Regions from separate parts of the Clostridium thermosuccinogenes genome, predicted to be linked through region 3. Evidence: riboswitches for the same ligand, from Rfam matches in the RefSeq annotation. Region 3 holds a riboswitch; each other region holds the start of a gene.

Region 1 (10,855 bases), 890 kb from region 3:
AGATTCCAGAGCTTGAACCCCATATTCTATGCTCATCATGTGGACAGGGATGTCTACTGGAATGGTGAGGAATATGTATATGGTCCTTTCGAGGAAGGATACAAGGAATCCCTGATGTTCCTGAACAAGCTGTACACTGAAGGCTTGTTGGATCCGGAGTACTCTATCGAGACCAACGACACTATCAAGATGAAGGCTCTGAACCAGAAGAATTTTATATTCCTCAATGAGTGGTTTACCAGCCCGGGTGAATATAGCAGAAATAATGAAGAAGGCCTCAAGTTTGCTGTTACTTTGTATCCGGACAATCCAAAATACGGTAAGTGCTGGCAAACAGTATCCAACGTAAATACCATGAACCTTTCCAACTGGGGTATGTTTGCAATTGATGCAAAGACCAAGGACCCTGAGGGACTGATGAAATTCATTGACCTCCAGTACTCCGAAGAAATTATCCGTCTATTGACATGGGGTATTGAAGGAGTGACATATACCATCGGGTCGGATGGCAAGCCTCAGTTTGTAGATTCCATACTGAATGCCAAGGATCCATGGGCAGAAGGGGATAAATATGGTATGCGCGCCAGCAGCAAGCACCGTCCAGGTCTGCAGATGGCTGCCGATACAGCTGCCTATGTTGCCTTTGCACCAAATGATTATATATACTATGATGGTAAATTGCATGAGGAACCCATTGAAAAATCTCCTTATATAACAGAAATTCCTTTCCCTGAAAATGAATATATGCCTCCGTGGTTCAATGGTCCTACAGTAACCTTTACTACCGAAGAGAATCAGGAAATCTCGAAGATTAAGACAGCATTGGATACTTATCGCGATGAAATGCAGACCAAGTTCATCAGTGGCGAGGAAAGCTTTGCGAACTGGGATAAGTTCATCAATGGGCTCAAATCCATGGGCGATATAGATCGTCTGCTGGAGATATACAATGCCGCTGCTGATCGTTTCTATGGTAAATAATAAGAAATAAGCATATACTATGATCTGATCTAATTTCAAGTTAGATAAAAAGGCTGTCGGGCTGTGTAGCCTGACAGCCTCATATGTTTCTAATGATATATTAGAATGAAAGGAGTTAATACAGCTTGGTATACGAAAATGATCTTCTAATCAATGAATTTTTGGATTCATCCCAAGAAAGCAAGATCATCGATCTGAAACGCATCATACCTATAGGGAAAATAGAGAAGAAGAATTCTGATGTGAAGGTTTCTCTATCCCTGGATAACAAGGAATATATGGACATACATGGTGATGATGCAAAAGGGGAGACTGCCCGTTTCATAAAAATAGATAAGGCAAAAGGGGAATGTGCTTCTGTTGCTGTTTATGCAGGGGAGGGATATGTCGCTTCCCGGAATGATTATTGGACGGACTGTTTCAAGCGTTATGAAGGCTGGGCAGGAGCTGACGGTATCTACTCCTTTAATATTGCAAACGGAAAAGACAATTATAATAACGTGGATGACACAAAAACCCTGTTCTTTTTCGGGGACACCCTGATTTCAAAGATTGACAGGGAAACCCTTCGCAGAGAAGAGCCTGTCTATATGCCTAACAATACTTATGCCATTTTAGACGGGGGAGATCCTAAAAAGCCTGGTGCTCTTCAGTTTTATTATGATACTGATGATAATGGAATCCCATGTGCTGCCTTAAAGCCATCCAGGGATTGTTACGACTTCGAAGGAAAAGGAGAGGACTTTAGCAAGGCATATTTCTGGCAGCAGGACGGATTTGTGCATGGAGACAAGCTTTATTGCCTTCCGTCAATAATTACGGAGGACAAGTCGCAACCGGAAGGGTTTCAGTTCAGGTGCCTGGGTGTAGCCATAGCTGAAGTGAATATTGTAAATGGAATGCCGGATTTTAAGAATGCAAGACAATACAGAACTGAGCTATCGAGAGACACTGAAAGCTTTAATATCCATTATGGTGCATGCGTTCTGCCATATTTGAAAGAGGCAGGCTTTGAGAACGGTGACGGCTATGTTTATGTCTATGGATATATGACATTTCACGAAACCAGAAGACGCAGCCTTTGTGCGGCAAGGGTCCTGCCGGAGGACTTCACTGACTGGACTAAGTGGAGCTTTTTTGATGGGGAGGATTTTGTAAATGATATATTGAAAAGCAAACCTCTCCTGGATCATGTATCCTGTGAAATGAGCGTCATCCCCATACTGAGAGGAAAAAACAAGGGGAAGTTTCTTGCGGTCTTCCAATATGATACCAATTCAAACTATACGGCCTATGCATACGGAGACAATATATGGGGACCTTTCTCGAAACCCCGGAAAGTATTTTATTGCGATGAAAATGAGATGCATGAGAGCGTCTATACATATAACGCAAAAGCGCATCTTCATCTTTCCTATCCGGAAAAAATACTGGTTTCCTATAATGTGAATTGCACATCTTTTGACTTGGCCATCCAAAATGGGCACATTTACAGGCCGCGTTTCATTTTGCTGGAGGATAACACCATTTCGTTTTTTGACCGCTTGTTTGCCGATGCTTTTGAATGGAGGGTGGATTGGTTCAGAAATCTGAACAAATCAGCAGTCAGGGGAGGAACAGTATTTGTAGGCGATTCCATCACCCAGGAATTTCCCTTGGAGGAAATGCTTAAAGATTATATGCCGGTTTACAATCGAGGTATTGGAGGAGACACTACCGAAGGTTTGCTGAGAAGATTGGAAGAGAGCATTTTTGAGCTCAGTCCTTCCAAGTTGTTTCTGCTCATCGGGACTAACGATTTTGCAAGCTTCGGAAGCAATGCACAGCAAAAAATAATGGAAAATATATCATTATGCCTGGACAAAGTCAAGGAGCGGCTGCCAGAATGCAAGATACACCTGATTTCCATCCTGCCGGTCAATAATACGGACCACCCGAAAATTAACCATGATGCGGTTTCGGTAAGGAAAAACCAGGAGATCATCAGGGTAAACGAAAAGCTGGAGCAGCTGGCAAAAGAAAAGGGTGCCATTTATATAGATTTGTACAGCAAGATGCTGGATGAAAACGGAAACTTGGACCTTTCTTACACCAGGGAAGGGCTGCATCTTTCACCTCAGGGTTATGAGGTGGTGGCCAGGAATTTAAAGCAGTATTTGTGCCGATGACATGCTTTAATTTAAAATAATCAATAAAATAACCCCGTTGCGCCGGCTGATGGAAGCCGGCATGACGGGGCTATTTATGTTACCACAAAATACGCTAATCCTTGACTATTGCATTAATTAATCTCATCCATGGTAATTTATAAATTCAATTGCTGATAATTAAACAAACTTATCTCAGAAATTAAGCAAATTTATTCCAGAGATTGAGCAAACTCACTTCTGCTGAGTATGAAACTATTATCACCTGATAAGTGAGCAATCCTATTCCCGTTAAGCAAACAATCCTTACTCCTGACCAGTTCAATACAAATTAGATTATAATATGCAATTCCTGCTAATCAGATTCAACCACTCTCATTGCGATTTTTGCCCATTCCCATAACCTCTGGGGCTGGTAGCATACCGTGCTCACATCCTTCAGAATGAACTCCACAGGACATCCGTATTTTTTGCATATATCCCGGGTTTCCATCAGATCCTTTTCCACAAGCTCCGGTTCCCACTGGCTTGCAGCCAGGAAAGCAGGATTGGGCTTTCTGGAAAACACAAAGTCCTTTCCAATACCTTCTGCGCCTCTTTCCACGTTGACCCAAGGGCTCATGGATATTTTTCGCAAATTGGGTATTTTTCTTACAATGTCCAGCTTTCTGTCCAGAGGATCACAGCAGCCGTAGTATACCAGGCCAAATCTTTCAAACCATTTATTGCTGTAGTCCAGCTCAAACTCCTGATGCATTTCAGCTGAAACAGTTGAAAAAATTTGAGCAAGCCCGAAAGTCCATAAGTCTTTGGCTCTCGGCTTTTCAGGGTCGAATCCGGGGGCGGGGAGCTCATCGGTATAGGCGCCGGTGCAATGTATGGTTGTTTGGTTATATCCTAAAAGACCCTGTTCCTCCAGTTGATCGAGTAAAGATAAGTATGCATCGGTAAGCCTTGTCATAAGCTTATGAATGAACTCAGGCCTGTCTATCAGATCATACAGGCAGTTCTCCACGCCTTTCCACATGCTGATCTGATCCCATGAATGAATATTGGGCAGGCAGCCTTGCAAACGCACGTCCAATATTCCGTCCAATAGTTCATGAGCCATCTCAAGGTTTTTCTCTGTGGCTTCCTTGTCATACCATACCTTGGGAAATTTGATTTTTTGCAAATCATCTTCGGTTTGCAGTTGATCAATAAATTTGTGGCTGACCACGCTATTTCTCGGGTCGGTGGAAGTGGTCTCCTCTTTAGCCTGTATGCCAAAGTCAGTGCCGTGTATTACTTTCTGAATTTCCACATAAGGCTCCACCACCATATCTACGGGCATATGCTTCCAAAGATAGAGCGTCCTTCGTAAATTGCCCTCCAGCCACTGGGAAAAAGGATGTTCCGACCGGATTATCAACTCCCCGTCGGTGTCCATCTCATGCCAGGGCAGTTGATCCATCATAACCATAGGCCTTTCGGGTTTAAGGCCATTTAGCTTTTTCCAAAGCTTTCTTTTTTCTTCCTGTACCGGAAGGGCAGCTATCTCTGCTACTTCCTTGGCCAGTTCCCTGATGATTTCCACATCCTGTTTGCTGAAATACATCTTTAACACCCCTTGATAATAGTATTTGTGAGTTTTAGTATATGAGTTTTCTGTACGGTCCTTTAGGATTTACCTGGATTTTATATAAAAGAGTTAAAACATTAGCTTTGTCTGTCCTAAAATATTTTGCTCCACCTGTCAAATTTGACTGTTTATTTGTGCATTTTAATTATATAATTATATTGATAAAAAATAATCTGATATAATGATATGTTTTAACTATTTTGATATCACCGAAAGGATGAAGGCTATGCCTTTGATCGATAATCAAAAACCCAAGACATATACCTTCGATATGTTCCGGACTCCGGACTCACCGGTGCATGCGGCCCACACCGTTTTCAGGAAAAGCACTACTGATTTTCATTCCCACAAGGACTTTTGTGAATTTTTCCTCGTCAGGAAAGGAAGCGTTATACATCATTTGAACGGGAAAGCGCATATGCTGACTTCACAATCTGTGGCATTTATATTTGCGGGGGATTCGCATTCCATTGAAAATGAATCCTCATCCTCCATCATTACAAATATCGCTTTTCCGGCTTCTTTTCTGGAAGAGCTGCTGAGTCTTGTTGGACTGGACTTTAAGCGGAACAGTAATGTTGTATACCAGTTGGAAAACATGGATCACCATTTATGGAATACCCTTGTCAGCAAAGTAAATCTGTTTTTTCTGCCCGGGGAGTCTTTTCCTTACTCATCCCGGTGTATGCTTCTTTACAGCCTGCTTTCCACTCTTTTGCTGGAGTTTAGCGAACTCAAGCCGGTCAGTGATTTGATTCCTCCCTGGCTTGTGAAAGCCTGCAAGGATATGCGCAAGCCGGAAAATTTCACCCAGGGGCTTGCTGCTTTTGTGCGGTTGAGCGGAAAAAGCCAGGAGCATCTCACCCGGCAGTTTAAAAGGTATTATCACGAAACGCCTACCGAATATATCAACAACTTAAGGCTTCAGGAAGCAGAAGCTCTCCTTCTGAATTCCAGTGAATCGGTTGCTGACATATGCTATAAAGTGGGATTTAATAATATGTCGTATTTTTCCTATCTGTTTAAAAAGAAAAACGGTGTTTCTCCCCAGAATTACAGAAACCGCAATGCGGATTTTTTCATGCGGAATTAACAACAGGCCTGTCAGAAATGTTTCAGAAAATATTTTTCAGATTAATGTGATTTATACTGAGCTGATATAAAAACGGGATAAACAAGATTATTACAAGCAGCATACAGGAGTAAGATATTGCTCGAGCCTTGAGAATATGAAAAGAACAATATGAGCTTTTTTATTTAGATAATTCACTACCTTTCAAAAAGTGAAAATTTTCTATTTATGCATATTGACATGACTGTAAATATAAAATATACTGTATATATACTATATATACAGTATATTTGTTGAAGGGCGGTGAATGGTTGAAAATTATCATATCAAACTCTTCGGATAAGCCCATTTATGATCAGATTGTGGAGCAAATAAAAAACCTTATCATAAACGGAGAACTGGCAGAAGCAGAGATGCTTCCTTCCATAAGGAACCTTGCAAAGGAACTGCAAATAAGCGTGATTACCACCAAAAGAGCTTATGAAGAGCTGGAGAGGGAAGGCTACATTGTGAGTGTTCCTGGAAAGGGGTCTTTTGTTTCAGCTCAAAACAAGGATCTGCTAAAAGAGGCCAGGATACGGATAATTGAAGAGAAGCTGGCGGAAGCGGTTCAGGCTGCGCGGACCGTCGGAATATCAATGGAAGAACTGTCGGAAATGCTTAAGATATTATATGAGGAGGGATAAGATGGAACCGATTTTGGAAATAAAAGGACTGCGCAAGAGTTATGGGGACTTTAGCATCAAGGGTATTGACCTGGTGCTGGAAAAAGGATATATAATGGGCTTTATAGGCCCTAACGGTGCGGGAAAAAGCACTACCATCAAGCTTATTATGAACCTGTTGAAGAAGGACGGGGGAGAAATCAAGGTCTTCGGGAAGGATAATGTTAAATTTGAGCATGAGATAAAGAACAGGATTGGTTTCGTTTATGATGAAAACTATTTCTATGAAGAGCTGACGATTTCGGAGATGAAGTGGATTATTGAGCCTTTTTACAAAACATGGGATGAAAAAGCATATAAGAAGTACATCAAGAAGTTTGAGCTGCCGGAGAAAAAGAAAATCAAGGAGTTATCAAAAGGTATGAAGATGAAGCTATCTCTGACGATAGCGTTATCCCACAATGCCGACCTGCTCATCATGGATGAGCCGACCTCGGGATTGGACCCACTGGTAAGAAGCGAGCTTTTGGAAACTTTGTCCGAGGTGATACAGGATGAAAACAAAGCGGTGTTTTTCTCAACCCATATCACATCGGACCTGGACAAGATCGCAGATTATGTAACCTTGATCCACAATGGAGAAATCCTTTTCAGTGAGTCCAAGGACGATATTTTGAGCAATTACGGTATGGTTAAAGGCGGAAAAGAGATTCTGGGGAAAGATGCATCTCGTGATTTCGTAGGGGTAAGACAGAACCGATTTGGATTTGAAGCCTTGACCAAAGACAAAAATCAGATAAAAAGAAAGTATGGCGACAAAATCCTTATAGAAAAACCTACCCTGGAGGAGATAATGCTTTATCATACAAGGAGGGAACAGAATGCTGTATAGTTTGATCGTGAAAGACCTGCTGATACAAAAAAGATATGTGGCTTTTAGCCTTCTTTATCTTCTTGCTTTGATTTTTGCCTTTCAGAATATGGAATCGGTTGTTTTTTCCGCAGCGGCCACAGGGGTGGTATATATTCTATTGACGACATCCTGTGCTTATGATGAAAAGAACAAGACAGATATAATGATAAACAGCCTGCCCATAAAAAGGAGCCAGGTTGTAGCCGCAAAATATCTCGCTGTATATGTTTTCTTTTTGATGGCTACCGTGGGCTATGTTATATTTTCTAATCTTTTATTGCTTTCAGGAGCGCCCATCAAAGTTTATCCAATGACACTGGACAGCTTTATGGTTGGAATGGTTGCGATCAGCATCATGACAGGCTTGAACCTGCCCGTATTTTTCAAATTCGGGTTTGCGAAATCCAGGATAGTCGGATTCTTGCTGTTCTTTTGCTTATTCTTTGGTGTTTCATACATCATGAAAGTTTTTCAGGAGTGGGAAAGGGTCGCATTAGACGGAGCCATAACAAAATTTATATGGTCCCAAGGAGATGTGGTCATACTGCTGCTGAAGGCCGTTGCATTATTGGCTTTCATAGCCTTGTCCTACGGATTGTCGGTGAAATTTTATAAGAACAGGGAATTTTAAAGATACAAATGTGAAAAAACCAAATGACAAAATATGAATTTACATTAAAGGTTGCTGATTCCTGCTTTGATATAAAGCAGGATTTCTTTGTGTGTGCATGAATAAGTATGCTGTATAAGGATGTCAATAAGCATAAACACAGGATACAAAATATTACATTAGATTACAAAACAATATAATAGATTACAAAACATTTGATAATATATTGAAAAATGACAAAGTTGTGATAAAATTATTACTTGGTAGGAATAATTTTACTGTATGGAAAAGGTTATTCTTACATTAATTAGCTTGCATTGAAAAAGGCAAACTCATCGAAAGGTGAGGACGCAAAGCCACAAGTCTAAAGCATGAGAATGCCATGACGGTTGGGTTGCCAGTGAAGTTATAGGTATTGAAAGCAGGGAAAGGATCGGGCAATTTAAGATCACTCTAAATGCGCCTGACCCCTTAATCTCTTTCCATGAAGTTATAACATAGGCAGCTCAATCGCTACTTATGTCAGTGTTAGTGGAGGAGATTAAGTTGCGGAAAATCAGTATTGATGACAGCAAGTTCAACTATTCTATAACGCATTGGTTTCAACCCATATACTGCTTGAAGAATTTAAGCATTATAGGGTATGAGGCATTGCTTAGAGACGCTTCGAAATTACACATTTCCCCTAACCAGATATTCAAAGAAGCCGAGGAAAAAGGCTGTCAGAGCACACTGGATCTTATGTCTATCAAGACTGCATTAAATAACTTTAGAAATGAATCAAACCTCATATTTATTAACATATTTCCTTCCACGCTTTTAAAAGGCAATTTTTTATATTGGTGGGATACCAATATACCCGAGGATATGCCTGTGGTGCTGGAGCTTCTGGAAAATGAGCCGGTTGAAAACTGGAAGGAGCTTAAGAAGGTGACGAGGGGACTTCGGGCGAGAGGTGTTAAAATTGCAGTGGATGATATGGGAGCAGGATATTCTTTTTTTCAACAGTGGATAGAGTTAGAACCTGACTATATAAAGCTGGATCGATATTTTGCCAGCAATCTCGCCGTAAATCCCAGGAAACAAAGAATTGTAAGATTTTTAGTTGATCTGCTTGTAGATTCAACGAAATTGATAATAGAAGGTGTGGAAACAGAAGCTGACCTGAATGCCGCTGAACTTTTGGGCATATCCTATGGCCAGGGATATTACCTGGGGAAACCATCGCCTAAAGAAAATTTAATCCTGTAGAATTTTAATGTATTATAAGAAAGAACTGTCGGAAATTGTCATGTAATGACACATAATTTGCAGAGACAGGACGGATTAATTTTTATGCATTATGTACTGGAATGAAAAGTTGATAAGGGATAGAATAAAGAGAAACAACGATGGATGTTGTTGCATACAGAGAAATCTTCCGTGTATACCACGGGATAAAGGCAGAACAATCGTTTTGCCCTAAAGATGGCAGTGGCATAATATGATTATTTAAAAGCTTGGATAAATCTGTTAAGTTTCAGGTTTATTTGAGCTTTTTTTTATGATAAAATAGTATTTGTATACATGTATTGTATGTTAATGCAAAAATATGTTTAATCATAAATTGTTTGGGTAGAAATATAGCTATGCAAGGAGTAAAATGATATATGAAACTAATGCTCTTGTGATATTTACGAACTTTGAAGTCTTGGAGGGTAGCGCATTGTCACCTATTAAGCTTCTAAAAACACTGGCTGTGGCGGTCAGTAAAACTAAAAACAGTAAAGGCACAAGATTCAGCCTTCTATTCAAAAAGGAAGAAAAGGCAGTTAATGATTTTAGTCCTTTATATTTATCGGCAAGATTATCTATTCTATGCACGTTTTTGGGCTTCCTGTGGATTGCCTTTTCTGACAAAATTATCTCAGATATTATACAGGACAAGGAAATTTTTGCCTATGTCAGCATTATGAAAGGTTGGGCATATGTGATAGTTTCCTCCGTCGTTCTGTTTTTGCTGGTCTATCGTTTGCTTAAACGCATCAAAAAATCCGAAGAAGAGCTCATGAGAAGTTATGAGGAGCTGACGGCCGCCCACGAGGAATTGGAGTCCTTATATGAGGAAATTGCAGCTTCCGAAGAAGAATTGAAACAGCAATATGATCAGCTTATTGAAAATGAGAAAAAGATGCATTATCTCGCATATAATGATACGCTGACCGGACTACCCAACAAGCTATCCCTTTTGGAAAATGCCAGCATCAATAGTTTATGTCCCAAAAAGAACAAAGCAGCGATTTTTTTTGTTGATATGGACAACTTCAAATATGTCAACGATACCATGGGACATGCTTTTGGGGATAAGTTCATAGCCAAAGTGGGTGAAAAGCTGTCCTCTCTTTTAAATGAGGAATGCTCCATTTACCGAATCGGAGGGGATGAATTTGTCATCATCCTGAAGGATATTAAGAGCAATGATGATGCGGTATCCTTTGCAGAGTATATATTAAATGGCTTTGTGGATGGGTTGGAGGTAGACGGCATTTTGATGAGCACAACTTTAAGCATTGGAATTGCCATCTACCCTGAGCATGGGGAGAGCATAATTGAATTATTGAAATGTGCGGACATTGCCATGTACAGGAGCAAAAGCCAGGGGAAAAATGGCTATGTTATGTATGACAAGTGCATGGACAAGGCCTTGAACGAGAGGATTATCATAGAAAAGCATTTGCGATCGGCATTGGCAAAAAGCGAATTTGAATTGTACTATCAACCTCAACTGGATTTGAAAATTAAAAAGATTATCGGACTTGAAGCTTTATTAAGGTGGAAAAGCCCTGAACTAGGTCTCCTATCACCTA
Region 2 (10,855 bases), 1.6 Mb from region 3:
CAAGAGCCAGCTTTACGGCTATCGCTCTGGCAGCTCCTCCGGCGCCCAGCATTACCACTTTTTTATCTTTGAGTGTAGTGCCCGACTCTTCTTTAAAAGATCTGGAAAAGCCTTCTCCATCGGTATTATAACCGTACAATCTGCCGTTCATTATCTTTACGGTGTTTACAGCTCCCATAAGCAAAGCATCCTTTGAGATGTCATCAATAAACTTCATCACTTCATTTTTATATGGAACCGTAACGTTAAAGCCGGTGAAATTCAGCGCTTTCAATCCGCTGACCGCATCCATGAGCCCATCCTTTTCCACCTTCATGGGCACATATATCATGTCTATCCCGAGTTTTGAGCTTATCGTATTGTGAAGCAGCGGAGAAACAGTGTGTTCCACCGGGTTCCCTATAAGTCCCACAAGCTTTGTTTTCCCTGAAACTCTGCTATCGATATTCATTTCAACCCTTCTTATTTCAAATTAGTCCTTTTAATATTTTTATAATAGCTTTTCAGCACAACCTTCTCAAAAATCCTTTTAAGCCTGACAAAAATAAACTCCGTCTTGCTATCTATGGGCTTTACCAATATTGTAAATGCTCCTAATTTGTTGCCTCCATATATATCCGTAAATATCTGGTCTCCAATTACAGCAGTTTCGTTCTCTTTCAGCTCCATAAGCCTGAGTGCCTTTTTAAACGCGGCAGTTCCAGGCTTTGAGGCTCTGTGGAGAGCAAATATTTTAAGCCTTTCATTAAACCTTACAACCCTTTTCCTGGAAGCGTTAGAAACAATACATGTCTTAAAGCCGCTGGACTTGACCCGTTCAATCCATTTGACGGCATTTTCATCCGCATCTTTTACATGGTTTGGTACAAGAGTATTATCTATATCCAGAATGAGCCCTTTTATATTTCTATTTCTCAGAACTTCCAGATCTATATCCTGCACCCTGTCTACAATCATTTCAGGATAGAATTTCTGCAGCATTTCCATTCCTCCGGATCAAAATTTAAAAACAACATAGCTGCCAAAAGGGCAAATTATCCATAAAACTATGAATATCATAGCAGATAAAAATAATCATATCAATACAGGCGCATTTATTATTATGAAAAAATACTGGATTTTTAAACAGAAAAGTAGCATAATATATGTAAGCTTTGGCAAAGCATGAAGCATTAATGGAAAATTACCTTTTTCCGGCTTATGCTCTATATTTTCCGCGCTATGCCTGCCAAGGGCTTCGCAGCGTTATAAGAAGGCCTTCGGGGATGTAAAATCCGAAAACTTGCTTCAGCAAGCTCCCTTTAGGTAAAGATTAAATTGATAACATAACATCGATTGTGTTGCTTATACAATGCATAATTATACACAATTGAATGCTTTTTTATGTATTATTTCATTCGCATTGAAGTCTGCAATTACTTGAAAGGAGAGAATAGATATGTCACTTCAAATTAAGATTGAAAAAACCAAATTTCCGAAGCCGAAGCCAAATCAGGACAATTTGGGTTTCGGCCAGTATTTTACAGACCACATGTTTATAATGAACTACACGGAAGGCAAAGGCTGGCATGATCCAAGAATAGTACCATATGGTCCTATTCCCTTCGAGCCGTCCACCATGGTATTTCATTACGGGCAAGCAGTTTTTGAGGGACTGAAGGCATATAAAACCACAGACGGAAGGGTTCTTCTTTTCAGGCCGAGAAAAAACATGGAACGCATAAACATTTCCAACGACAGGCTTTGCATACCTCCTGTAGATCCTGATTTTTGCGTTGAAGCGCTAAAAACCCTGGTCAACATCGACAAGGATTGGATTCCCGAAGCCGAAGGGACATCCCTTTACATAAGGCCTTTTATCATCGCAACAGACCCGTATCTCGGAGTCAGAAACTCAAAAACCTATATGTTTATGATAATTCTTTCTCCCAGCGGAGCATATTACCCAGGAGGCATCAACCCGGTTAAGATATATGTGGAGCCCCGGTATGTAAGAGCTGTCAGAGGCGGAACAGGCTACGCTAAGACTCCAGGAAACTATGCAGCAAGCCTGAAAGCTCAGGACGAAGCCCATAATGAAGGTTATGTCCAGGTTTTGTGGCTGGACGGAGTTGAAAAGAAATATGTCGAAGAAGTAGGTTCTATGAATGTCTTCTTTAAAATCAACGGAGAAGTAATCACTCCGGCTCTCGAAGGCAGTATACTTCCGGGAATAACCAGGGCATCAACCATAGACCTTCTGAATCATTGGGGAGTAAAAGTAACCGAAAGACGGCTGAGCATACAGGAGTTGTACGAAGCCTCTGAGAACGGTACCCTGGAAGAAGCCTTTGGAACCGGCACCGCCGCTGTAATTTCACCCATAGGCGAGCTTAGCTGGGAAGGCAAAAAAATGATCATTAACAACGGTAAAATCGGAGAGCTTTCCCAGAAAATCTATGACACCATCACCGGAATTCAAAACGGCAGGCTTAAGGATGAATTCGGCTGGACCTTAGAGGTGAAATAAAAAGGATAATTAGAGTATGAGAAAAGACCGTCTGTTTTCCAATACAGGCGGTCTTTTATGCTTTCGCATGTTTCAGATAATAAGGAATCGACAGGTTCGGATAATCATATTGTATGCCTTCAATAACCAAGCTGTTCTCCTTCATGAGATCAATCACCTCAATATCCACATCTACCGCATTCTGTCTTATTACTTTTACGGTAGGACGCAGTGGGAAATTAGGTTTTATGCTTTCCACCACTCCGACATCTCCATTGCTGAGCCTGACCAAAGTCCCTATCGGATAAGGTACCACCCTTCTAACAAAGGCCTGAGCTGTTTCAAAATCAAAATGCCTTCCGGCGCTTCCCATTATCAACTCCAATGCTTCACTGGGAGAAACCGCTTTTCTGTATGGTCTGTCAGATGTCAACGCATCGTATACGTCAACGACGGAAATGATCTTTGCCAGCTTGTGTATCTGATCGCCTTTTAAGCCCCTGGGGTAACCTGTTCCATCCACCTTTTCGTGATGTTCCAGCACAATAACCTTAACGGCGGAAGCTAAGTTATTATCATCTTTTATGTATTCATATCCGTCCACGGGATGCTTCTTAATGATGTTAAACTCCGCATCATCCAGGGTGTCAGGTTTTGTCAGTATTTCGGTAGGTGTAAACGCCTTTCCTATATCGTGCAAAAGTGCTCCGACACAAAGGTCGCTGAGCTGCTTTTGATTAAGACCCATTTCGATACCCAGCACCAGAGACAGCACCGCTACATTTACACAATGCTCGTAGGTGTAATTATCGGCAGTTTTTATGTCCACAAGATTGATCAATGTATTGCTGTTGGACAAAACATCCTCAACTATCGACTTGGAAACCTCCTGCACATCTTCTATCTGCTCATCCTGGATTCTAAGCAGAGAACTGCTTCCTAGACTGCCTGCTTTTGTCCTATATGCCTTTTCCTTTTTCTTTACGTGGCTGAATAAATCCTTAACAGATTTTACTGCTTTGATTTTTATTTCCGGTTTTATTATGTCTTCAATCTCACTGTCACTAAACTCATCGTTTATATAAATCTTTTGAATTCCAGCCTTCTTAACGCTTTCAATCAGCATTTTATTAAAGCGGGTACCCTGCTTGAGCAGTACCCTGCCGCTGGTATCATACAATGTCTTTCCCAGAAAATATCCTTCTTTTACACTATTAATTGGTACCAGACGCAAATTCCTACACTCCCTGTTATGTCGTATATCATGAATGATAGCCCATAGTTGGTTAGACTGTAAGCTTTAGCTATTGCATATGCTTTTGCTAAATTTAATTACCCCGTTATCCCAACGTTAAACAAAAAGTCATGGCTAAACCAAAGCCATGACAATAGTATATACATGCATGTCATGCTATGGTAGCCCGGCTGTCATAGTGCAACACCTTAGACCCGCAGCTTTGTGCCCCTGCCTTTCGGCAGGTTTACCCTTTTCATAAGCATTTTAAATAGATCATGGAAAAAAAATCCTGTAGTACTATCGGATTTGTGAGTATTGAGCACTACATGGATAATCCTATAGACCTACACCGGCATTAGCTTATCATATAACATATAGGAATGTCAATATTATGAAAAACAACAGTTTATATGGTATGCATATTTTTAAAAAGTCGTAATAAGATTTGATAGATGCTGTTATGGGAGGTAGCACATGAGCTGGTATTTTTACATTATTATTGCTTTAATCATCATATCACTGGCATTCAGTTGCCGGTCCTTCAAGGTTATTTACCTTAAGAATCTGGTTCTACCTTCCCTGTGTGTCCTTTTTATTATATGCCTTGTCATATTCTCGAAAACTGCAGTTGCTTCAGCTTATAAAGGGATAAAACTGTGGATTGAGATAGTTTTTCCGTCCCTGTTCCCGTTTTTTGTGGCATCGGAACTGTTGAACAAAACAGGGCTTGTAAAAGCAGTCGGAATTCTACTGGAGCCGGTAATGCGCCCTTTGTTTAATGTGCCGGGATGCGGTTCCTTTGCTTTTGCCATGGGTATTACCAGCGGATATCCCGTCGGAGCAAAAATTACATCAGAAATGCGAAAAGAAGGACTATTGACCAAAGTTGAGGCAGAAAGGCTTCTTACCTTTACCAATAATTCCGGACCTCTTTTTATAATTGGGGCTGTTTCCGTAGGTATGTTTAAAATGCCCCGATTAGGTTTGTTTTTACTGGGATGCCATGTACTTGCCTCCACTACGGTGGGAATCATTTTCAGATTTTACGGCAGAAAAAAAGAAAGTTCCGGATACAATTTTAAAGGTAATTTGTTGAAAAGACTGAAAAATGAGCTGGCACCTTCCCATGCCGCCCTTAATCCGGGCAAGCTATTCGGAGATGCCGTGCGAAACTCGGTAAATTTACTGCTGGCTATCGGCGGTTTTATAATATTTTTCTCAGTTATCATCAATCTGCTGCTGGAGACCGGATTTATAAAAAGTCTATCGGATGCTGTATCCGCCATTCTTCGGCCTTTGGGAATAAACCAGGAAATATCGGCTTCAATAATAAGCGGATTCTTTGAAATAACCACAGGGGTAAACATGGCTGCTAATGCGGAGTATTCTCCATTAATCCACCGTCTGACAGCCGCCAGCTTCATAATGGGATGGGCAGGATTGTCGGTTCACTCCCAGGTTATCAGCATGGTTGGCGGCACCGACATCAGCATAAAGCCATATCTGTTGGGAAAATTCCTTCAAGGCGTATTTGCAGGAGTTTATTCCAACATATTATTAAATATAGTCTGGCCGGATCTTCTTGAAACTCATCCGGCATTTATAGCAGAGCATCCTGATGCTCTGGTCCGGCTTCAGGGAAATTTCTTTAACTCCGTAAGGTACCTGGTTTTGTCGGTCTTCTTGATGGCAGTCCTTTTTCTGATATCTTTTATAGCTGCCCGCAAAAAAGAAAAGCGGAGAAATAGAAAAACCGGATACTCCGGCTTATAAATCAGCCGTTTTATGTGCCAAAACTTCGATAGGCTATTTCAGCTCTTCTCTGTCGCTCTTTATAACATCTATAGTATCTCTTAAAATTTCTTCCACCTTATTCAGGATGCTGTCGGCATATTCTCTGGTTCCCAAACGTATATCTCTGGCATTCTTCTGGGCATTGGCAATAATTTCATTGGCCTGTTCATAAGCCCTTTTTGTTATTTCGTGCTCATCAACCAAAGCTGCTATCTTGTTTTCCGCTTCCTTGACTATATTGTTGGCTTCCTTTTGTGCCTCCAGCAGTATCCTTTGACGCTCTTCCTTGACCCATTTCGCCTGTTTGATGTCATCAGGCAGCTTAAGCCTTATCTCCTTGATGATTTCAAGAACTTCTTCCTTGTCAACCAGGCATTTTCCTAATACCGGAACATTTACGCTTTTTTCTATCAAATCCTCAAGTGTCTCTAAAATAGCCAGTATCTCCATCTTTCTCCCCCCAGGAATAGAATTGCTTCAGGTAATTGATGATGTTTTATCCTAAGTTCTAAATTTTCTGAGCACCGCATCCTTTATGCAATCCGGTACCAGTCCGTCGATGTCCCCGCCGTTTTTTGCCAGCTCACGAACAATGCTTGAACTTAAAAAGGAATAATTAACACTTGCCATCATAAAAAGGGTTTCAATTTCCGGGTTCTGTGTCTTATTAGTAAGCGCCATCTGAAGCTCGTACTCATAATCGGATATAGCCCTTAAGCCTTTTATAATGGCAGTAGCATTCCTCTTTTTCATATAGTTGACCAAAAGGCCGGAAAAACTATCCACTTCTATATCAGGCCTGTCTTTCAGAGCGCATTTTAAAAGATCAACACGTTCTTCCAGCGAAAATACAGGCGTTTTGCTATGATTTACAAGAACTGCCACAATCAATTTATCACATATTTTCGACGCTCTGTGTATGATATCCAAATGTCCGTTTGTCACCGGGTCAAAGCTCCCCGGATATACACATATCTTCAATAATATCTTCCTTCCTTGTGTCAAATATCGTCGGTTTTCACGTAAAATGCCAGTACGGTATCTCCGTATTTCCTGCTCCTCGTGAGCTTAAAAGGTCCGTACCTTTCCGAAACCTTATCGTCTATATCCATTTCTGCAACTATTATGCCATCAGCTTTCATTATATCATTTTTAGTCAAAATGTTTATAGTATCATCCACCAGATTTTTGTTGTATGGAGGATCCATAAATATAATATCGAACTTTTTGGATTGGTCATGCAATTTTTTTATGGAGCCTGCCACATCACCGGCAATCACAGTAGCTTTATCCTTCAGCTTTGTATGCTCAAGGTTTTCATTTATAATCCTGAAGCATACATGGCTTCTGTCTACGAAAACAACATGTTCCGCTCCCCTGCTTAAAGCTTCTATGCCCAAATTCCCTGTTCCGGCAAACAGGTCCAGAACATGGGCGCCGGCAATATAAGGTGTCAAAATATTAAACAAAGATTCCTTTACTCGGTCTGAAGTAGGCCTGGTTGAGTCTCCTTCGGGAGTTTTCAGCTTATGGCCTCTGGCACTGCCTGAAATAACCCTTAAAATAGCCATTCCTCCAATTTTCAAGCAAATTTCCTCACAGTATTTAATATATGTTATTTTATACTATAGTAAATAAATGTCAACATAAAGTTTACCATAAAAACATGTCTTACTCTTTATTTAACAGCCTTAAGTCGATGGCACGACAAATTAGTTTAGGCTTAATTCATCCAGCTTGTTCTTAAACTTGCATATAAGCGTCTCTCTAAGGAGCCTGTTTTCTTCTTTCTTAAGGAGCTTGTCCTCTTTCAGTATGTTAATGGCAGCTTCCTGGGCCTTTTTTAGTATATCCACATCCTTATAGAGGTTAGCGATTTTAAGGTCCGGTATTCCATGCTGCATGGTTCCGAAAAATTCCCCCGGACCTCTCAGCTCCAGATCCTTTTCCGATATCACAAAGCCATCGTTGGTCTTTTCCATAACCTTCATTCTTTCTGAAGCCACCTGGGTCTTTCCGTTATTGTATAAAATACAGTAAGACTGATGTTCTCCTCTCCCTACTCTTCCTCTTAACTGATGAAGCTGTGCCAGACCAAATCTTTCGGCATTTTCAATGACCATTATTGTCGCATTGGGCACATTGACTCCCACTTCAATGACTGTTGTGGAAACCAGTATATCTGTTTCACCTTCGACAAAGCTCCTCATAACCGCATCCTTATCCTTCGGCTTCATTTTACCGTGGATAAGGCCTACCTTAAGGTCGCTGAAATCCTGCCTTGCAATCCGGTCAGCCAGTTCGGTTGCAGATTGGGCCTCAATTTCCTCGGATTCTTCCACCAGTGGACAGACTATGTACACTTGCCGCCCTTCTGCCACCTTTTTTCTTATGAAATTATTGATTCTCTCCCGCATGCTCTCATCCACAGCATATGTTTTAACCGGTTTTCTGCCAGGAGGAAGCTCATCTATTATAGATATATCCAGATCTCCGTATAATATGAGAGCCAGGGTCCTGGGTATCGGTGTTGCCGTCATAACCAGCACATCAGGATTTTCACCTTTTTTGGACAGCGCTGCTCTTTGGCGTACTCCAAACCTATGCTGTTCATCCGTCACTACCAGCCCCAGGTTGTTGTAACGGACGTCATCTTCGATCAATGCATGGGTACCTATTACAATATCTGCTTCCCCCGATGCAACCCTGGACAAAATCTCGCTTTTCTGCTTCTTGGTCAGGCTTCCCGTCAGCAGCTCCACTTTTATTCCATATTTTTCCAAAAGGCTGTTGACGCTCCTGTAATGCTGTTCTGCCAGTATTTCCGTCGGGACCATCATAGTAGCCTGATAACCGTTTTTAACTGCTTTATAAAGTGCCATCACCGCCACTATTGTTTTTCCTGAGCCCACGTCACCCTGCACCAACCGGTTCATTACCCTTTTCGACTCCATATCCTTTTCTATTTCCTTAAAAACCTTCCGTTGGGCGTTGGTAAGCTGGAAAGGCAGATTCTTTATAAATTCCTCCATGGAATCTACAGGCTTAAATTGAATTCCTTCCCGGTCCTCCCCAAAAGAATTTTTAATGCTCAGCAAGCCCATCTGCAAAAGCAAAAGCTCTTCGAAAACCAAGCGGTATCTGGCTATTTTAAAATCCTCTTCGGTATTGGGGAAATGTATATTTCTGAGAGAATAGTTTATCTCTGCCAGATGATATTTGCTTCGTACAGTCTGGGGCAGTATCTCCTCCATGTTCCCTGAAACCAACTCCAGCGCGCTGCTCACCGCATTTCTGATCATATTCTGCGTAAGGTTTGCCGTTGAAGGATATACGGGTACTATCCTGCAGGTATTTTTTCTTTCCCCGGTTCCGGATTTTTCATAAACAGGGTTTTGCACTTCGAAGCTCCTGAATTTTCTGCTCACCTTTCCAAAGAATAAATACCTCTCCCCCACATGAAAGATGTTCTTGACATAGTGCTGGTTAAACCAGGTAACCGCAATTGTCCCTGTTTCATCCCTTACAAGCAGCTTGTAAATGGTAAGTCCTCTCCTCGGGCGAAACTCGGAAACACCGGATGCTATCGTTCCTTCAAAAGTGCAGGACTCGCCATCCTCCAGGTCAATTATTTTTTTCACATTGCTCCTGTTTTCATACTCCCTGGGGAAATATGTAATCAAGTCTTCAATTGTATATATTCCCAGCCTGTAAAAAAGCTTTGCTCTTGAATCTCCAATACCCTTAAGCGTCTTTACAGACCTTTTTAAAATATCCTTCGCATCTGTACCCATAATGCTTAATAACCTCATCATTAATGTTGCATAATAAGCATGGACAAAGCTTTCCGGAACCGATTTATAACTTTATATTGCGATGTCCTATACAATATTTTAATATATAGTACAATCTTTTGCTAATACTTTTCCTGTTTGTTAACAAAAAAACTTGCAGTTGTTCCGGGTTATATGATAAAATTAATATGTTTTTATTACGGAGTTAAAGAGCAATTAAAGTATAGTATTTCTCCGGTTTAAAAGGAGGTGTAGGTATAAATGGCAAAATGTGATGTATGCAGTAAATCCATGAGTTTTGGTTTGAAGGTAAGCCACTCAAATAGAAAGACAAATAGAGCTTGGAAACCTAACGTAAAGAGAGTTAAGGTTGTTGATAACGGAACTGTAAAGACAGCTTATGTTTGTACGAGATGCTTGCGTTCAAATAAGGTAACAAGAGCAGTATAAAAGAAAAAAACTATTCAACATAAAAAAAGCGTCGATACGCTTTTTTTATGTTGAAAATATTGATATTAAATTGGAAGCTATCGGATAAATGCGGTTATAAATAAAAACCGCGGAGTTTCAGCGGCATTATATTTGCTGGATAAACTCCGCTTACTATAGTGTCTTTTTATTAATTCATTCTTAAAACTCTCTTTAAAAAATTCCCCAGGAACTTAGGCATCTTGAGTACCAGTATCCGCATAATTACGCCCCCTTCAAAAGGTATGGATACCAACAATATATTCAGCAGGAATTTTTTTGTGATTGTCCCTTTGCAAAAATATCGGAACATATGCAGCAAGGATTGCTATTTTGCCTGCTTTAAAACGCTTTTTGATATCCCAAGAAAAAACACGAATACAGCTGCTCCGATTATGGAGGGAAATAGTGCAAGGCTGTCCACCGAAGGACCAAAGGCAGCGAAAACAGGCATATAGCCTCCGACCCATGCCCCAACCAAACCGGACAGTATGGCAATAAAATTACCCCCGGGCATTTCACGCTTCGCTAGCCGGTTGCCGGACAAGCCTGCAACTGCAGCAAAAAACAGTGTGAGTAGAAATCCTATCATTCTCTTATCCTCCCAGCCTTTTCTGCAAATAAACCTGCATTAATGACAAAAGTCCTGCTTTTTATGTGGTTGCTAAAATTTATCTCATGCAGTATCCCATCTTCTCTTTAATATAATTGACTATTTTTTATATTTTAACCGCAGGCTCCTGTCCAAAGGCTCCGAACATTTATTTAGGTGCCATCATCTGATTCTACGGATTTCACTGCCGATTAAAATTTATTTAGCAATGGGATGATTATCAATTCTTTAATCCCGTTGTACTGAATAAGTATATATTGATAAGAATATTCTCTTTTGTTCGTTGTAATCATTTCTGATTTTTAAGGTGGTGTGTCTCTTGTTCGTAATTATTGTGAAAAACCCCAGGATCAAAATATTGATGGCTTTAATGGTAATCGGGCTGTGGGTCGTGATGTTTGCAGCCTCTAATGCTTTGTTCAACAAAGGCTTGTTTTTCAATATCACAATAGACAACTGCC
Region 3 (10,855 bases):
GAAAGAAAGTAGCAATGGTAGGTGATGGAATCAATGATGCGCCTGCCCTTGTACAGGCCGATATTGGTATGGCTATAGGTTCAGGTACCGATGTGGCTATGGAATCTGCAGATATTGTGCTGATGAAAAGTGACCTTATGGATGTTCCAACAGCAATCCACTTAAGTAAAAGTACAATACGCAACATCAAGCAAAACCTGTTCTGGGCTTTTGGATATAATGTTGCCGGCATTCCGATTGCAGCAGGCGTTCTTTATCTTTTTGGCGGTCCGCTTCTAAATCCCATATTTGCAGCTGCAGCAATGTCTCTAAGCTCAGTATCTGTTTTAACAAATGCTTTAAGGCTAAAAAGGTTTAAGCCATATAAATAAAGAGTAGACTTTATAAAAAGAAAGGAATGGGTATCCAATGAAAAAGAAGCACATTTTAATTCCGCTGTTACTGATAATGACGTTTATTTTTGCTTCATGCAGTCAGCTGGATGTAATAGGCAACAAATCCATCACATCATTTAAAGAAGTATTGGATGCAATGCCAGATAAAATTGCAGCCGATGAGGTCAATGGAGGCTGGACTTTGACTGCGCCGGATAACAGCGCTAAATTCTTCTGGAGTAAGGATTTCAGTAAGAGCAAATTATATGATGCAATGCTGGAATTCGATGCCAAACCTTTTATTGATGCAGGCCTTGATATTAATAAGCTGCCGGATGGTATGGTTTCCGAGGATAAACTGGTAGTTGGTGTAGAACTAAGCTCTGAAAGTATAACTTATGATGGTGAAGCTACTCCGATTGCCTCCTACGAAAAAATTGTAGAACTTAAGCGAGACTCTATAGGTTACCACGCTGCTCTGGATCATTTTGGGGTGGATCTGGCAGGAGGCAACATGTTTGAGTGGGCAATGGACATTGGAATGAACGACAAGGATATAGTATTTGTTTTGAATCCGCAGGTGTTTATTGACGCAGGAGTTGATCCTGAAAAGGTAGAGGGTTGGGTATTTGCCAAGGTTGAAACCATGGATATGAATGGTAAAAAGGTTGAAGTGGACAAATTTTTAAAACCGTTTAATATAAAATAAGATTGGAGGATTAAGAAATGGAAAGAACAGTATTAAAGGTTGATGGAATGTCTTGTTCGCATTGCGAAAATGCTATTAAAAAATCAGTAGGTGCTCTTGATGGTGTTAGTGCAGTAACAGTTGACTTAAAAGGTAAAACCGTCACAGTTGAATACGAGAGTTCAGAGGTATCACTGGACAGGATCAAAAACGAGATTGAGGATCAGGGATACGATGTTGTATAATTAATGTGTACGAAAAAGTCCCCTTGTCAAACAGGGGATTTTTTCATATATTTTATAGATTTTTATGATATCAGCTATTACGGAGGTTTACGATGAGCAATGTGCCCCAAAAAATACTGATCGTGGATGACGAGATGAAAATAGTGGAGGTTGTAAAATCATATCTTGAAAACAGTGGATATTCAGTATATGAAGCATATAATGGCAAGGAAGCTCTGGATAAATTCGAAAAGGAGAATCCTGCTCTAATAATTCTAGATTTAATGCTTCCGGATATGAACGGTGAGGAAATTTGCAAAGCTTTAAGGAAGAAATCAAGAGTACCTATAATAATGCTTACTGCTAAGGTTGAAGAAGAGGATGTTTTAAAAGGTTTGAATATCGGAGCAGATGATTATGTTACAAAACCCTTCAGCCCAAGGCAATTAGTAGCAAGGGTTGAAGCAGTTTTGAGAAGGGTAAGTGACGCATTAATTCCATTGTCAAGCTTTATAACTTTAAACAATGATGAACTGGTCATCGATACCTTGAAATATGAGGTGAAAAGATATGGGGAAGCAATCAATTTGACTCCTAATGAATATAAGCTGCTGTTAACGATGGTAAAATATCCTGATAAGACTTTCACCAGGGAAGAATTGATATATATGGCTTGGGGTGAGGATTACGATGGCTATGACAGAACAATTGATACCCATATAAAGAACATCAGACAAAAAATTGAATCCGACCCAAAAAACCCAAAATACATTTTAACTGTTCATGGAATAGGCTACCGGTTTGGTGGTGAATAGGAAGGCGATTGTGTTATGAAATATAGTTTGAGAACCAAGTTATCGCTATCTTACATTTCTGTAGTTCTTATTTCTGTGCTCATGATCAGTGTTATAACGAACCTGTTGCTGGACAAACATTTTAAGGATTACATCATAGAAAACCAAGAACGGAAGAATAAGGAAATTGTTTCTCAAATCAATCAGCAGTATAAAACTGGTGGAGAATGGGATACGGAAGCTATTGGGAACATTTGTATTAATGCTTTGGAACAAGGAATGATTATAAAGTTGGTGGATTCTTCGGAAAAGATCATATGGGATGCAAAGTTTCATGATAATGCACTATGCGAGCAGATGTTGGCTCATATAGCAAAGAACATGAGCAGCCGCTATCCCAACTGGGAAGGCAGATATGTAGAAAATATTTATCCTATTACAAATAAGCTGAGTGAAGTCGGAAAAGTTGTAATCGGTTATTATGGCCCATATTACTTTAATGATAGTGATCTGGAGTTTATAAATACTATAAACAGACTTCTTATGGGTGTTGGCGCATTTTCTCTTATTTTATCCTTTCTCTTCGGCTCGGTAATGGCAAAAAGGCTGAGTACACCCATTTCCCGGGTTATAGCCACAGCTCAAATGATTTCAAAAGGATATTTTGATGGCAGGATAACTGAACCATCCAGTACAAAGGAGACTACTCAGCTTACTGAAACCATTAACAACCTTGCTGAAACCTTGGAAAACCAGGAAGTCTTAAGAAAAAGGCTCACAGCCGACGTTGCCCATGAATTACGAACCCCCCTGGCTACTTTGCAAAGCCACATGGAAGCAATGATTGACGGTATTTGGAAGCCTGATACCGAGAGGCTAAAGAGCTGCCACGAAGAAATCATGAGAATAAACAGGTTGGTAGGGGATCTTGAAAAGCTAGCGAAATATGAGAGCGAAAACCTGATCCTTACCAAGACAAGCTTTGATATTTCGGAGCTTATCCGGCATATTATACAGAACTTCGAGAATGACTTTGCGAATAAGGATATAGATGTAAAGTTTATAGGTGAAAAAGAGATAGTAACTGCTGATAAGGATAAAATAAGCCAGGTAATAATAAATCTGCTGTCAAATGCTCAAAAGTACACTCCACAGGGGGGTGTAGTGGAGGTTATAGTTAAAGGTGCCGATGACGTTACAGAAATAACTGTTAAAGATACTGGGAAAGGGATTCCCCCAGAGGACTTACCCCATATTTTTGAACGTTTCTATCGTGCAGATAAATCAAGAAACAGGTTGACCGGAGGTGCCGGAATTGGTCTTACAATCACAAAGGCAATAATTGATGCACACAAGGGGAAGATTCAAGTAAAGAGCAAGGTTGATGAAGGGACAGAATTTATTATATCATTACCAAAGCAGCTCGGCTAAATAGCTATCTATTACTTGAGGATGATGGATTGTCATGGGTCACTATCTTTTTTCTTACTCCTGTTCTTCTATAACCGCTCTTAAGGTCATGGCTTATAGCAAGGGAGCTTGCTAAATAATAACATAGAAACATAGCTAGCCCTTAAATCCTGAGACTTAAGGACTAGCTACATTGTAAATCAATCTTTGTTGGGGGGATATATTACTCTATATTTTTTTTCATGATTTTTTACACATTATCTTTTAGTTGCTTGTTCTCGGTTGCATTATTTCCCTTATCCTTTTTAAACATCATTGGCATCATCACAAGCATCATAATCGGACAAAGAAACGGTATGATTTTGGATAAATAGATGCTGGTTCCGGGAAGGATTTTTCCTATCAATGGTAATAGAAGCACTAAAATTACTGGTCCGCCGCAGCACAACATCATCATCAAAATATGTGATATATGACCTTTATGCTTACCTTTATGTTCATTTTCCTGATGCCTGTCATTTCCGTGACAACATTTCATATTCCGTCCTCCTTATTAATACGGATCTTCAGACTTTTAACATTTTCCGCCTATTACAGCTTAATTAGCTGCTAACTCAATCATTCTACAACATATACAAATTTTATATATTGCTATGGCCTTTATTTTAGCAGTTAGATATGTAGATTTTATGAAAAAAAGTACAAGTGAAGAAGAAAGACTAAAAAAATTGGGTCAAAAGCTTTGCTGGAGAATATATGAGTTTCTTAATGAAATGTCAATATTCTCAACATAAAGTTTTTTCATTTATATATTATAGTCTTCAATATTAACGTTAAAGTAATTTTATGACGTCTGAGTAGATATAATATACACCCTGCTCGCGCTTTTCGTTGCTTAAGCAGCTACTAATGTGTTAATGCATTAATATTTTATTTTAATACTATTAACAATTATTTCATATATTCTCCATTAAATCTTCACATCTTTTTCCTACGATAAGTCCATAAGATATTTAACAAATTGAGAGGTGTTTGATATGAATGAATATTTTGGTTCGTATGAAAATAGCTATAATTATGAATCCGATGATATTGTGGAAGAGGTAAATAGGGTTGAACAGGTGGATACCTCGCAAAGATTTCAAGTAAGTACAAAGAAAAAATCAAATTTAAAAACTTATATATCTCTTGTTTTGGCAACTTCCTTAATAAGCAGTACTGCAGTAGGTGGAGCTCTATATTCAAAGTTTTCAGGTGAATTAAAAAAACAGGAGGCATTGATACAAAAGGCAGGTATCGTTTCGACTATTAATAACTCCAATAGTAGCTCAATAGATAGAGGTGGGGTAATAAAAACTGCTCTTGTCAAAGGCTCTACCGTAACTGAAATAGCGAAGAAAGTAGGGCCTTCAGTAGTTGGCATCAGAATGTCTGTAGCCAATCCGCAAAGCAGGTATTTCGGAGTAGAGATGGGACAGTCTAAAGCAGAGGGTTCTGGTGTTATCATAAGCCAAGATGGATATATCATGACAAACTATCATGTAGTAGAATACGCAGACCCTAAGAATAATGCAAGTAAGAACTCTACATTGGAGGTGTTTCTTCCGGATGGGAGACAGGCAAAAGCTACATATGTAGGAGGTGACAGTAAAAACGACTTGGCTGTTATTAAGATCGAACTGGAAAACCTTCCTGTAGCTGAACTTGGTGATTCTTCCCAGTTGGAAGTAGGGGAATTGGCAGTTGCTATTGGCAATCCTTTGGGAATGGAATTTGCAGGGTCTGTAACTGCAGGAGTAGTTAGCGCACTGGATAGAAAGGTTGCTGCAGATGATAAAACCCTTAACTTGATTCAGACAGATGCAGCAATTAATCCCGGGAATAGTGGTGGGGCACTTGTAAATTCGCAGGGGCAGGTAATAGGGATTAACACAATTAAAATCTCTGTTGCTGGAGTTGAAGGCCTGGGATTTGCAATTCCAATTAATGATGCGAAACCGATTATTGACCAGTTGATATTGTTTGGATATGTTAAGGGAAGGCCTTTAATAGGTATTTCAGGTATGGAGATCACCGAGACAATCGCGAATCAGTATGGACTGCCAGTTGGAATCTATGTAATGGACGTGACAGCGGGAAGCGGCGCAGATAAAGCCGGAATAAGGAAGGGAGATATACTTGTAAGTCTTGCTGATAAGGAAGCCAAAACTATGAAAGATTTGGATGAGATTAAGAAGGGCTATAAAGCAGGTGATACAGTAAATGTTGTTGTTGTGAGAGAAGATGGAAAGAAAACCTTAAAGCTGGTATTCTCTGAAGAGAAATAAAAGCTGGGGGATAAGAGTAGGCCTTTTAGTGATGAACATGAAGAAACTTGAAAAGGAAAATAACACGCTTTGACAAATTTCAACATGGCTTTTAGTATATAACTATAAAGGAGCAAAAACGCTAACATAATTTGTAAAACTAAATGAGGCAACCGAAAAATCCGATATTTTTGTTGCTAACACAAAAGATAAAGGATTGACGATGCCTCGATGAACATTATAACATGTACAGAAAGTTTAAGGAAGTTCCTTATTGCATTAAGACTGACACTTTTACTTACAAAGCCTCAACTTGCAAACCTTACAAGCATAATTGCTTCCGCTATGCAAGGCGGCTTTGGTGGAAAAATCAAGAATGTACCGGAACTCAGCATGCGTAATGTTCACCGGACTTCCATCTGGAAGTTTTTATCGAGATCACCATGGCCTACAAGCCTTGTTATGGATAAATACCAGTTATACGTACTGGCACAGATAAGCTTACAAGCCCGGAAAACAGGCTGTCCTGTATATGCGATACTGGATGATACTATTTCCGAAAAGACAAAGCCCTCGTCAAAGGCTTTGAGACCAACAGAAGGTTGTAGTTTCCACCATTCGCATCTCAGGAAAAAGCGTGTTTACGGCCACCAGATCGTATGTGTGCTTCTGGAATGCGGGGGACTAAAGCTGCCTTATTATATGGAACTTTATGATAAGGTTAAGCAGAGTAAAATCAACATGGTGCGTCAAATAATCGAAGCACTGCCGGATTTTCCGACAAAGGTATACGTCCTGGGAAACAATTGGTATAGTGCCTGTTCTGTAATAAAAGCTGCCCATAGCAGAGGTTTTGAGTACATTGGTGCTTTGAAGGCCAACAGGGTCCTTTATTATGAAGGAGGCCCAAGATTAGGACAGAAAGTTAATGCGTATGTGAAAACCCTTACTAAAAAAGATGTCCGCCTTGTCACCGCGGGCAATCAGAAGTACTGGGTTCACCGTGTTAACGGGTTTATCAAGAGGCTCCCTAAAATCGGAGTAATACTGCTTAGTTGGCCTGAAAACAAGCTGTTTGAAGAAAATGCCACGCATGTTTTTTACAGCACATGTAATCTTTCAGAAGAAGTTATTCTATCAACTTACACCGAAAGGTGGACGATAGAAATCTTCTTCAGGGATAACAAGATGCAGCTTGAACTTGATAGATACCAGGTACGTGGAAAACAGGCAATCCGGCGATTCCTGACAATTATTGTGCTCGCTTATGCCTATTGTATAAGCATATCATCTGATGATTGCCGTACCCTGGGTATTCAACGTAAACATGTACGCAATGAAATTAAACAAAACTTGATTGCCTATGTTTACGAACAAGCTTGCCATGGTATTCCGTTGTCAAAGATCAATGAAGAGCTTGGTATAGCCATATAACCATTTATTGGTATGAAATTTGCTCATTTATAGTATATAATAGTAAGTGTTATCAAAATAAATAAAATCGATAAAGGCAAACTTGTTGAAAGACAAGGACGCAAAGCCTCGGGTCTAAAGCGATTTACCGCTATGATGGCCGGGTTGCCGGGACTAAGCTGCTTTAGGCTCATTGGTGTTTTATAACATCAGTGAGCCTTTATGTATACAACCATTATTACTTATAGTAACGACTTTGAGCCATTATGACTTTGATTTGCCGGAAAGGTGTTTGCAAGTTTGCCAGGGAATCCTGAAAGGAAGTGGTGAGTATGTCGCCGGTTAAAGTTGTAATGGCTGATGATGAACATGGAGTAATGCTTTTACTATGCTCGATTCTTAGTAAGCTTGAAGGGGCTCTGGTTGTTGGAACAGCGGAAAATGCTAATGATATCATAAAGCTTACAATAGAGCATAACCCGGACTTAGCTTTTCTTGATATTGAGCTGCCTGATATGAAAGGAATAGAGTTAGCCGAGAGGCTGAGAGAAATAAAACCGGATATAGCAATAGTCTTTATAACCGCACATCAGGAATACTCTCTCGATGCATTCAAACTGTATGCATCCGATTACATATTAAAGCCAATTGATGAGGATAGAGTAAAATCTACATTCCGACGCATATATAAGATGCTGGAAATATCAAAAAAGAGTAATACTTCCCAAAATACGGAGACCTGCAGAATTTCAATAAATCTGGGCAGTGAACGAGTCTTTATAAAGCTGGATGAGATATTTTATATAGAAAAGTCCGGACGTCATACCCTTATCTCCTGTACCAACGGGAAATTTAAAACCCGACAAACCCTGCAGGAACTGGAGAAGTACTTAGGAAAGATGTTCTTTCGTTCCCATAAATCTTTCATTATAAACACCGATCGGATTGAAAAGATAGTCTCTTTTCCCAATTCATCGTATTATGAGGTAAAATTCAATAATTGTGAAGACAAGGCTTTACTTAGCCGTGATCGTATGTCTGAGCTAATGAAGTATTCTGATTATAATGTCTAAGGGGGTATTGCGATGGATGTTATGCCGTTAATCCCCTTTTTAGGTGTATCTGTTCCTGAAAGCCTGGTTTTGTATTATATGGTACTAGCATTAACAAAGAAACGGGAGTCACCGTTTGTAGTAATAATCCTTTCCCTGCTGACTTCGATATTCTCATTCAGTATCCGGACAATGCCAGTACGTTTTGGTATCCATACTATATCACAAGTAGCACTCATGACTATATTTTTGAACCTCTTTTTCCGATTGCGCTGGCATACTTCAGCAGTTGTAATGGTACTTTCAAGTGTGTTTTTGGGATTGGCGGAGGGAATCTCCGTTCCACTTCTGGCTTGGATTTTTAATTTAAATCTTGAACAAATCATCTCTGATCCTTTGCTAAGAATACTTTTTACTTTGCCTCACTTGATTTTACTAGCAATATTAGCGTATATCATCAGCAAACGAGGATGGCGCTTACCGTTAATATCAGAAAAATTGGGAATAAAAAATGAGTCTGACAAAAGAACAACAAAGCAACTCATTAGGCAAAATTGTCTTTTGGCATTATGTCTGGTACAAGCTTTAATGCTTGTTTTATTAAATCTTAGTTTTCATGCCTACAATTCAGGTGTTTATCCCAGTTTTACACTGAAAACCCTAGTAGAAGTTGGTAGCATTGTTTTATTGATTTCTGTTTTAGCTACGATATTTGTATCCGGATATCTGCTAAAAGTCATAGAACGCGATGCAAAATTGGAAACAGAGATTCATTATGCCAGAGAGAGACATAATTTGCATTTGCGTTTGCAGGTTGAGCGTCATGATTTTTACAACCATCTTACTGCCATTTATGGATATATAAAGGCTTGTCATTACGACCAGGCAGAAACCTATATCGAAAATCTGTATCATACTGTCAGCCGCATAGGAAGCCTCCTGAAAATTGAACCTCCGGAATTAGCGGCTATTATAAGTACAAAACATGAGGAAGCAAAAATCAATGGAATCAAATTCTACTGGTATGTAAAAATACAAGACGGTTCTCTTCCACTTTCGCCGGAGGATCTTACTCAATTAACCGGTAACCTTCTGGATAATGCTTTAGATGCAGTAAAAATGAATGGTTCCCCACGAATAGACTTAGTTCTAGTATGCAATAAGCTAGGTTTGGAATTAAAGGTATCCAATAACGGCAGCCCCATCCCTCAAAATGCTAGGCAAAATATTTTTACTGCCGGATATACAACTAAAAGCATTAAACAGCATAGCGGTCTTGGGCTATATATAATTAAGCAGATTATAGATCGTTATGACGGTCAATTACAATTGAGAGAGCCTGAAGGCTATACCGGTGTGGAATTTATGATTTATATTCCTTGGAATAAATATAAGCGATAATTGTTCTGATTACAATAATGAACATTCAGTTTATATGTTACAGTAGGGAGGCACCAAATACTTAGTTTTTTTATATTCATATACATTTCATTTTGTGAGTATAGTACTGACATAAATAATACGAACTGATAGGTAAGATTTTCTTTGTTTTTAAAGTATAAAGAAGTAAATCACCTTCTACATTACATTTTTCGTTCTGATTTTACGAATAAATGGACATCTTGATTACCCAAAATATTCGTATTATTATAAATGCATATGGGAGGTGTTTAATATGCTGTCAAGATCAGATATTGATATTATTGAGCAGTACGTTGATGATAAATATTTTGATAAAGATAAATTGATTAAATATCTCAATATGCACTCTATCGTTGGAAATGAGATTTTTTCGTACTGCGATAAAAAAGTTGGACGTAATGGTTCTATTTCTTATTCAAGTTGGTTGGATGATAAATACGGGTATAAGCCACTGCCTGTAGCAAAATTTATTCGTAGAATACCTTTTTATTTCTATGTAAACGATTATTCGAATAATCACGTGGGTAATTTGCATTGCCTTATTTCAGGAATCATACGAGATGATAAAGATGAAAAAACTTTAGAGAAGCTATACCAGGCACTTGAATACATGCTATATGAGAAAAATCTTTCATTGACGGATATATTCTGCTACATAGTGGATCAGACTCATCATGTGTGCAACACAGAGATGTTTTTTCAATGGAAACATTACTTGCAATTGTGTGATGAACTAGGAAGCAACGACTATCTACCGGACTGCTTTATTACAAGCTATAATGAGGCATTGGAGAAGAAAGGACTTCCCCCCATCATTTATGAAATAGGAGAGATAGGAATAGGTGAAGTAAGCTGGCGGACAGGAACACGGATTGAGTTTGAAGGTACTTTTCCGTGCGACAAAAACGGTCAACCTATAATGAAATGGATAGGCCTACGAGTTAAAAATGCAAAGAGCATTACTTGCTCACAAGATAAGTCTAGCCGCGGACGGCTATTTGTTGAGATTACTCCCTACACTACAATTCATGCTCTAAACTGTTATAATAATAAGGAAGATGATGATTGTTGGTACCAAATTTATGCGGGTCCGCAAACTATGGAATTTGATTATGAAATCCTGAAGATTTACCGAAAACGTCTCAAATATACCCAAAAAGATGTAGCTGACG

Evidence for each region. A riboswitch is a leader RNA that binds a small molecule or an ion and turns the genes downstream of it on or off. The one in region 3 is predicted to bind cyclic di-GMP.
Region 1: linked by a shared signal. The riboswitch ahead of CDO33_RS09700 (EAL domain-containing protein) and the one ahead of CDO33_RS13685 (LytR/AlgR family response regulator transcription factor) in region 3 are both predicted to bind cyclic di-GMP.
Region 2: linked by a shared signal. The riboswitch ahead of CDO33_RS06720 (HD-GYP domain-containing protein) and the one ahead of CDO33_RS13685 (LytR/AlgR family response regulator transcription factor) in region 3 are both predicted to bind cyclic di-GMP.

What each region holds. Positions count from the first base shown of each region.
Region 1 is NZ_CP021850.1:2,211,579-2,222,433, reverse strand. It holds gene CDO33_RS09735 (extracellular solute-binding protein) at 1-981, shown strand, start outside; gene CDO33_RS21260 (GDSL-type esterase/lipase family protein) at 1,107-3,149, shown strand; gene CDO33_RS09725 (hypothetical protein) at 3,484-4,725, opposite strand; gene CDO33_RS09720 (AraC family transcriptional regulator) at 4,931-5,842, shown strand; gene CDO33_RS09715 (GntR family transcriptional regulator) at 6,133-6,507, shown strand; gene CDO33_RS09710 (ABC transporter ATP-binding protein) at 6,509-7,378, shown strand; gene CDO33_RS09705 (ABC-2 transporter permease) at 7,368-8,030, shown strand; cyclic di-GMP riboswitch class I at 8,325-8,411, shown strand; gene CDO33_RS09700 (EAL domain-containing protein) at 8,556-9,260, shown strand; gene CDO33_RS09695 (putative bifunctional diguanylate cyclase/phosphodiesterase) at 9,715-10,855, shown strand, end outside.
Region 2 is NZ_CP021850.1:1,551,779-1,562,633, reverse strand. It holds gene aroE (shikimate dehydrogenase) at 1-451, opposite strand, end outside; gene CDO33_RS06730 (YqeG family HAD IIIA-type phosphatase) at 463-981, opposite strand; gene CDO33_RS06725 (branched-chain amino acid aminotransferase) at 1,439-2,509, shown strand; gene CDO33_RS06720 (HD-GYP domain-containing protein) at 2,565-3,722, opposite strand; cyclic di-GMP riboswitch class I at 3,901-3,984, opposite strand; gene ylbJ (sporulation integral membrane protein YlbJ) at 4,200-5,498, shown strand; gene CDO33_RS06710 (ATPase) at 5,532-5,969, opposite strand; gene coaD (pantetheine-phosphate adenylyltransferase) at 6,021-6,500, opposite strand; gene rsmD (16S rRNA (guanine(966)-N(2))-methyltransferase RsmD) at 6,521-7,105, opposite strand; gene recG (ATP-dependent DNA helicase RecG) at 7,232-9,334, opposite strand; gene rpmB (50S ribosomal protein L28) at 9,575-9,763, shown strand; gene CDO33_RS06685 (GlsB/YeaQ/YmgE family stress response membrane protein) at 10,110-10,373, opposite strand; gene CDO33_RS06680 (PsbP-related protein) at 10,714-10,855, shown strand, end outside.
Region 3 is NZ_CP021850.1:3,102,968-3,113,822, reverse strand. It holds gene CDO33_RS13725 (heavy metal translocating P-type ATPase) at 1-371, shown strand, start outside; gene CDO33_RS13720 (hypothetical protein) at 409-1,083, shown strand; gene copZ (copper chaperone CopZ) at 1,101-1,307, shown strand; gene CDO33_RS13710 (response regulator transcription factor) at 1,400-2,101, shown strand; gene CDO33_RS13705 (sensor histidine kinase) at 2,117-3,511, shown strand; gene CDO33_RS13700 (hypothetical protein) at 3,741-4,028, opposite strand; gene CDO33_RS13695 (S1C family serine protease) at 4,528-5,817, shown strand; gene CDO33_RS13690 (transposase) at 6,028-7,230, shown strand; cyclic di-GMP riboswitch class I at 7,296-7,382, shown strand; gene CDO33_RS13685 (LytR/AlgR family response regulator transcription factor) at 7,542-8,282, shown strand; gene CDO33_RS13680 (sensor histidine kinase) at 8,295-9,662, shown strand; gene CDO33_RS13675 (helix-turn-helix transcriptional regulator) at 9,937-10,855, shown strand, end outside.